3 regions of the Micromonospora echinospora genome follow, and region 3 is predicted to be linked to each of the others. Evidence: riboswitches for the same ligand, from Rfam matches in the RefSeq annotation. Region 3 holds a riboswitch; each other region holds the start of a gene.

The links. Region 3 has a riboswitch for cobalamin ahead of GA0070618_RS26335 (ABC transporter substrate-binding protein). Riboswitches for the same ligand answer to the same signal wherever they lie in the genome.
Region 1: another riboswitch for cobalamin. It lies ahead of bluB (5,6-dimethylbenzimidazole synthase); the one in region 3 lies ahead of GA0070618_RS26335 (ABC transporter substrate-binding protein).
Region 2: another riboswitch for cobalamin. It lies ahead of GA0070618_RS28540 (energy-coupling factor ABC transporter permease); the one in region 3 lies ahead of GA0070618_RS26335 (ABC transporter substrate-binding protein).

Annotation. Positions count from the first base shown of each region.
Region 1 is NZ_LT607413.1:1,913,764-1,916,018, reverse strand. It holds gene GA0070618_RS08695 (EamA family transporter) at 1-735, opposite strand, end outside; cobalamin riboswitch at 807-1,002, shown strand; gene bluB (5,6-dimethylbenzimidazole synthase) at 1,040-1,666, shown strand; gene GA0070618_RS08685 (Rieske (2Fe-2S) protein) at 1,804-2,255, shown strand, end outside.
Region 2 is NZ_LT607413.1:6,668,402-6,670,656, forward strand. It holds gene GA0070618_RS28535 (ABC transporter substrate-binding protein) at 1-923, opposite strand, end outside; cobalamin riboswitch at 1,146-1,315, shown strand; gene GA0070618_RS28540 (energy-coupling factor ABC transporter permease) at 1,346-2,026, shown strand; gene GA0070618_RS28545 (energy-coupling factor ABC transporter substrate-binding protein) at 2,023-2,255, shown strand, end outside.
Region 3 is NZ_LT607413.1:6,127,231-6,129,485, forward strand. It holds gene GA0070618_RS26330 (prenyltransferase/squalene oxidase repeat-containing protein) at 1-90, opposite strand, end outside; cobalamin riboswitch at 192-317, opposite strand; cobalamin riboswitch at 437-632, shown strand; gene GA0070618_RS26335 (ABC transporter substrate-binding protein) at 913-2,255, shown strand, end outside.

The sequences.
Region 1 (2,255 bases), 3.6 Mb from region 3:
CAGCGCGGACATCTCCGCCGAGTACGGCAGCACCGACGACAGCAGCGCGACACCGACGCCGAGCAGCAGGATCCACGGGTCGAGCAGCGCGGCACCGCTCCCCGCGACGCCGAACGGCAGCACGGCGAGCGCGCCGACGGCCATACCCAGGGCCAGCCCCCGGCTGCCGGGGACCCGCTTGCTGACCGCTCCGCCGAACACCACGTAGCCGGCCCAGCCGACGGCCGTGCCGACGCAGAAGAGCAGCCCGAGGCCGTCGACCGCAGCCCCGCCCAACCCACTGATCAACAGGACGCCGCCACCGGCCAGCACCGCCCAGCCGGCGTCGAGCAGCCGACGGCTGCCGGCCAGCCCCACCAGCAGCGGCCCGGCGAAGCCGATGGTCACCGCCACGCCCAACGGCACCCGGTGCAGCGCGGCATAGAAGCTGAGGTTCATCAACGCGAGCATCAGGCCGAAGCCGACCACCAGGCCGCCGGTACGCCAGCCCAGCCGCAGCCCGGGACGGGCGACCGCGAGCAGGATCAGCGCGGCGAAGCCGAGCCGCAGCGTGGTGGTGCCACCGGGGCTGGTGGTGCCGAACAGCTGCTTGGCCACGGCCGCGCCGAGCTGGGTGGAGAACATCCCGAGCAGCATCAGCACCGGCGGCGGTACGGCGTCGGGACGACCCGCGCCGACGAGCCGGGCGACGGTGGAGGTGGGGACCGGCTCCGGACGGAGGGCGTGCGCGTACATGGGTGCAGCATGCCGTCCGACCCGTTCGGAGGGCGACCGGAATCCCGTCCGCCGGTTACCATGCTGGCGGCACGACTTGAGTGAGGTGCCCCGCGCGAGCGGGGAGAATCGGGAAGCCGGTGCGAATCCGGCACGGGCCCGCCGCGGTGACCGGGGAGCCACCGTCCACGCGCGAAGAGCGCAGCCACTGGTCCGCACGGGCTGGGAAGGCGGACGGCACGGCGTCGATCCGGGAGTCCGAAGACCGGCCTCGCGTCACGCGCCCACCCCTGCCGGGTGGGCCGAGCGCAGCGGGAGCCTGCCCATGGACCTGTACGACGTCATCCACCGCCGCCGGGACGTACGCGCCCAGTTCACCGGGGAACCGGTGCCCGACGAGGCGTTGCACCGGGTGCTCACCGCGGCGCACGCCGCCCCGAGCGTCGGCTACTCCCAGCCCTGGGACTTCGTCGTGGTGCGGGACGCCGACACCCGACGCCGGTTCCACGAGCACGTCCGCACCGAACGGGACGTCTTCGCCGCCACCCTGGAGGGGGAGGCGGCCGAACGGTTCGCCCGGATCAAGATCGACGGCGTGTTGGAGTCGACCCTGTCGATCGTCGTCACCCACGACCAGTCGCGGGGCGGGCCGGCGGTGCTCGGCCGGCACGCCATCGCCGACACCGGCCTCTACTCGACCTGCCTGGCCATCCAGAACCTCTGGCTCGCCGCCACGGCCGAGGGACTCGGCGTCGGCTGGGTCTCCTTCTACCGGGAGCCCTGGCTGGCCGACCTGCTCGGCATCCCCGCCGGCATCCGGCCGGTCGCCTGGCTCTGCCTCGGGCCGGTCACCCACTTCGAGACCGTGCCGGACCTGGCCCGGCACGGCTGGCGGCAGGCCCGCCCGCTCGCCGAGGCGATCCACCACGACCGGTGGACGCCGCGCGGCTGAACCCGCCGACGGGCTGCCCGAGCACGGTGGGCGGCACCTGCCCCGGTCCGGTTGGCGCCTGCCCGGTCACGCCGGGCGGCGGTGAAATCGTCACCGCCGCCCGGTTTGCGGGCTCCCGGACCGGGAAGTCGGTACGGGTGCGAGCACTTCTGATGAGGATCGAGCAGGCGGCCGGACTGGACCGGGTCGGCGACCGCCTCCAGCGGGCAGTCCAGAGCACCCTCCGGCCGCAGCGCGTCCGTGACCTGCTGCACGGCGTGTGGCTGGGGCATCCGCTGCACCCGGCGCTGGTGCAGGTGCCGGTCGGCGCGTGGCTCAGCGCCGCCGTCCTCGACGCGATGCCGGGCCAGCGGCGTGCGGCGACCGCGTTGGTGGCCGTCGGTACGGCCAGCGCCCTGCCGGCCGCCGTCACCGGGCTCAACGACTGGGCGGCCCTGAACCGGGAGCAGCGCCGGGTGGGGCTGGTGCACGCCGCCTCGAACACCGTCGGCCTGGCCTGCTACGCCGGCTCACTCGCCGCCCGGCTGAGCGGCCGGCACAACCTCGGGCGGACGCTGGCGTACCTCGGACTCGGCGCGGCGAGCGCCGG
Region 2 (2,255 bases), 540 kb from region 3:
CCCGCCCCGCCGAGCACGCCGGCCACCATCGCTGACCGGTCCACCGCCGCGTTCAGCGCCTTCCGCACGGCCGGGTCCCCGGTGACCGGCCCGCCCATCGGCAGCATCACGCCCCGGTAGTCGGCGGTGGGCACCCGCTGCACCCGGTAGCCGGACCGCCCATCGAACCCGGACGCCAGTTTCGGGGCCAGCTCGGCGGCGTCAAACTCGCCGGCCCGCATCCGCTGGGCGCGGACGTTGTCGTCCGGGACGAACGCCACCACCACGCCGGAGTTGGCCGGCTTGCCGCCCCAGTACCGCTCGTTGGCGGCGAGCACCAACCGGTCGCCCGGCGTCCAGGAGGTCACCCGGTACGGGCCGGTGCCCACCGGTTTGCGGTTGAAGGCGGCCTTGTTGACGTCCTGTCCGGCGAGGGCCTTCGCCGGCACGATGCCCAGCGCGAGGCGCTGGAGGAACGGCGCGTAGGCGTACTCGAGGGTGAAGACCACGGTCGACGGGTCGGGTGCGGCGACGGAGGCGAGCATGTCCAGGTCGGACCGGAGCGTCGAGTCGACCTTCGGGTCCAGCACCGCCTGGTAGGTGAAGACCACGTCCTGCGCGGTCAACGGGGTGCCGTCGTGGAAGACCACCCCGTCACGGAGCTTCGCCGTGACCGTCCGCCCGTCGGCCGACACGGTCGGCAGCTCACGGGCCAGGGCCGGCACGAGCTGGTTACGGTCGTCGCGGGCGACCAGGCCGTCGAAGATCAGCGAGCCGCCGTCGACGCCGTAGTTCAGCACCGGGTTGAGCGTGTCCGGCTCGCCCGCCGTCGCCACCACGAGCCGGTCGCCGCCGTCGCCGCCTGGGGTGTCCGCCGGGGACGAGCAGGCGGCCAGGGCGACCACACCGGCGGCGAGAAGCGCCACCATCCGCGCAGACCGCACGGGGTTCCTCTTTCCTTGGTCGACGACGAAGGCGCGGTCACAGGCGGACCGCAGGGCAATCCTTGCGTAGTTGCCAAGAGGTTGCAATAGCGGCCCGAGGGGTGATCATCACAACCGGTGCCCCCTGCTTGACCTGCGCCTCGGGCACCGCCGCCGGCCACCGGGGACCCGGCTGTCAGCCGCAGGTGGATCACCGCTCTTGCCCCCGCCGGTCGCCGGTCGATAGCCTCTCGCCGTCAAGGTGCTCGGGAAGCCGGTGGAAGACCGGCGCGGCCCTCGCCACTGTGACCGGGGAGTGACCTCCGACTTGCGCCACTAGGCCGACGGCCTGGGAAGGCCGGAGGAAGCGTCGATCCGGGAGCCAGGAGACCGGCCTTGACGGTGTGATCTCGTCCACGAGGTGCTGGAGAGGAAGGTCTTCGATGCACATCGCCGAGGGGTACCTACCCCCGGTGCAGGCAGCGGCATGGTTCGCGGTGTCCGCACCCTTTGTCGTCCACGGCAGCCGGGCTCTCGTCCGGCAGGTCCGGCAGGACCCGGAGTCCAAGTTGTTGCTGGGAGCGGCGGGTGCCTTCACCTTCGCGCTCTCGGCCCTGAAGATCCCGTCGGTGACCGGGTCCTGTTCCCACCCCACCGGCACCGGCCTCGGCGCGGTGCTGTTCCGACCACCGGTGATGAGCGTCCTCGGCGGCATCGTGCTGCTGTTCCAGGCGGTCCTGCTGGCCCACGGCGGGCTGAGCACACTGGGCGCGAACATCTTCTCGATGGCGATCGTCGGCCCGTGGGTGGCGTACGGCGTCTACCTGCTGGCCCGCCGCCTGGGTGGCAGCCTGGACGTGGCGGTGTTCCTGGCCGCCGCGCTGGGCGGGCTGGCGACGTACTGCGTCACCAGCGTGCAGCTCGCGCTGGCGTTCCCCGACCCGACGTCCGGCTTCCTCGGCGCGGTGGTCAAGTTCGGTGGGATCTTCGCCGTCACCCAGATCCCCCTGGCGATCAGCGAGGGGCTGCTGTCGGTGCTGGTGGTGCGGCTGCTCACCCGGGTCAGCGGAGACGAGCTGCGGCGCCTCGGCGTGCTGCGCAAGCCCCAGGAGGTAGCGGCGTGAAGCGCTTCGGACGGGTCAACCTGCTCCTGCTGCTGGCGGTGGTCGCGCTGGCGGTGGCCCCGCTGGTGCTCGGGCTCGGCGGTTCGGCCGAGGAGCCGTTCACCGGGGCGGACGCCCAGGCCGAGGAGAGGATCGTCGCCGACCACCCGGACTACGAACCGTGGTTCTCCTCCATCTACGAGCCGCCCTCCGGTGAAATCGAGTCGGGCCTGTTCGCCCTCCAGGCGGC
Region 3 (2,255 bases):
TGCGGTGAGTGTGGGTGTGACGAGCGTGAGGGCGGTGAGGACACCGCAGAGGAGGGTGAGCAGGCGGTGCCGGCTCAGGCGGACGACCATCGTCACGCGCCTTTCCGGCCCGGTGGTCGTCAGATCCCGGTCGGTTACCGAACGTGGGCAGCCTGCGGGACTCCGACCCGTGGGCCACGACGGGTTGAGGAGCGGGATTCGCGGACACGGCGGGTATTCGGGCTCGCCGCCAGGGTTCATCCCCTGGACGGCCTACCGTTGCGGGCCAGCGCCGGAATTCGACCGGACTTCCCCCACGCGTGTTCACGTCTGGAGTTGTGGCCACAGTGTCGGCCCCGCCACGGTGACTGTCAATGCCAGCGGTCCTGGCCGTCGGCACGGTTCCTCCCTGGTGGGCTTCACCGATCCCGGAGGAGTGGCGTAGGACACAGTGCAGAGTCCTATGTGGTTCGGTGGATGCCCTTGCTAGGGTCGGCCCGCGATGTGTGAGGGAAGCCGGTGTGAGCCCGGCACGGTCCTCGCCACTGTGACCGGGTAGTAGATCCCCTCGTGGGCCACTGGGCGTAAGCCTGGGAAGGCCGGGGTGAGCATTGACCCGGGAGTCAGGATACCTCCACCCGCACGCCATCGATGTTGATCTACGAAGGATGGATCAGATGCACATGTCCTCGTCCGGTGCTCGCGCGTCGACCGCCGCCTGCTGGTCGCGCCCCGAACGACGCTCCCGTAGGAGCTGGCACCGAAGCCGCTGACCTGTCGTCACCGTGGTCTGTGATGACCGCTGTGGGACGCGCGTCGCGCGCAGCGTGGTGCTCGCCGGCGTGACCCGTTCTGGTCCACGATTTTTTTCCGGCCAGTCCCTGCCGGAGAGCGCCGTGGTTCCGTCTTCCACCCGAGCAAGGAGCCTGTGCCGTGAACAGACGTAGCGATCGCGTGGCCGGGGCCGCCGACCGACGCGCGTTGCTCAAGGGTGTGATGTCCGGCGCCGTGCTGCTGGGCGTGCCCGGATGGGCCGGATGCGGGACGCAGGAGCCGACGGCAGCGCAGGGCGGGGTGCCGCGCCGTGGCGGGAATCTGCGGGTCGTCACCTCGGGGGCAAGCACCACCGACGATGTGCTCGACCCGCATCTGGCCGGCTCGTGGGGCGGCGGAGCGGTGGCGAAGAACATCTTCGACAAGCTCGTCGCCTACGACAACGACCTGACTCTGCGTCCACGGTTGGCCGAGCGCCTGGAGCCGAACGCCGACGGCACGGTCTGGCGGATCGTCCTGCGTAAGGGCGTGGTCTGGCACGACGGCAAGCCGCTGACCGCCGACGACGTCCTGTGGAGTGTCAAGCGGATCATCGACCCGGCGAACAAGCTGCCGGCCGCCGCCGACCTCGCCATGGTCGACCTCGCCGGATCACGACGGGTCGACGACCTGACGGTCGAGTTGCGCATGAAGCACCCGATGGCCGACCTCGGGGCGCTGCTGGCCGGCTGGTACGTCTACGTGATCCAGAACGGCACCACCAGCTTCGACAAGGCCCACCCGCCCGTCGGCACCGGTCCGTTCCGGTTCGACAGCTGGACGCCGGGCGAGCGCACCCGCCTGGTGCGCAACGAGCGCTACTGGGAGCCGGCAAAGCCCTACGTGGACAGCGTGGAGATCCTCCTCGCGTCGGACGCTGACGCCCGGCTCAACGTGTTCCTCTCCGGGCGGGCCGACATCGTGCACCAGTTGTCCCATGTGCAGGCCAAGGCCCAGCAGGGCAACCGGCAACTCGGCATTCGCCAGTCCCCGGTCGGGACCATGCACGCGTTCAACATGCTCATCGACCGTGAACCGTTCGACGACCCCAGGGTGCGCGAGGCGTTGAAGCTGACGGTGGATCGCCAGGCCATCGTCGACGCGGTGTTGTTCGGCTACGGCGAGGTCGGCAACGACCTGTACGGCAAGGGCGCGCCGAACTACGCCGACGCGATCCCGCAGCGGCCCCACGACCCCCAACGGGCGCGGGCGCTGCTGCGCGAGGCCGGCAGGGAGAACCTGAAGGTCACCCTGCACACCGCCGACGTCACGCCCGGGTACGTGCAGGCGGCGCTGCTCTACGCCGAGCAGGCCAAGCAGGCGGGCATCACCATCGAGGTGGTGAAGTCGGAGCGGTCGTCGTACTGGACCGACGTGTATCTCAAGCAGCCCTTCACCCAGACCAGCTGGGGTAGCTACGCTCTGGAGTGGTTCTACGGCCAGGCGGTCGTGTCCGATGCGCT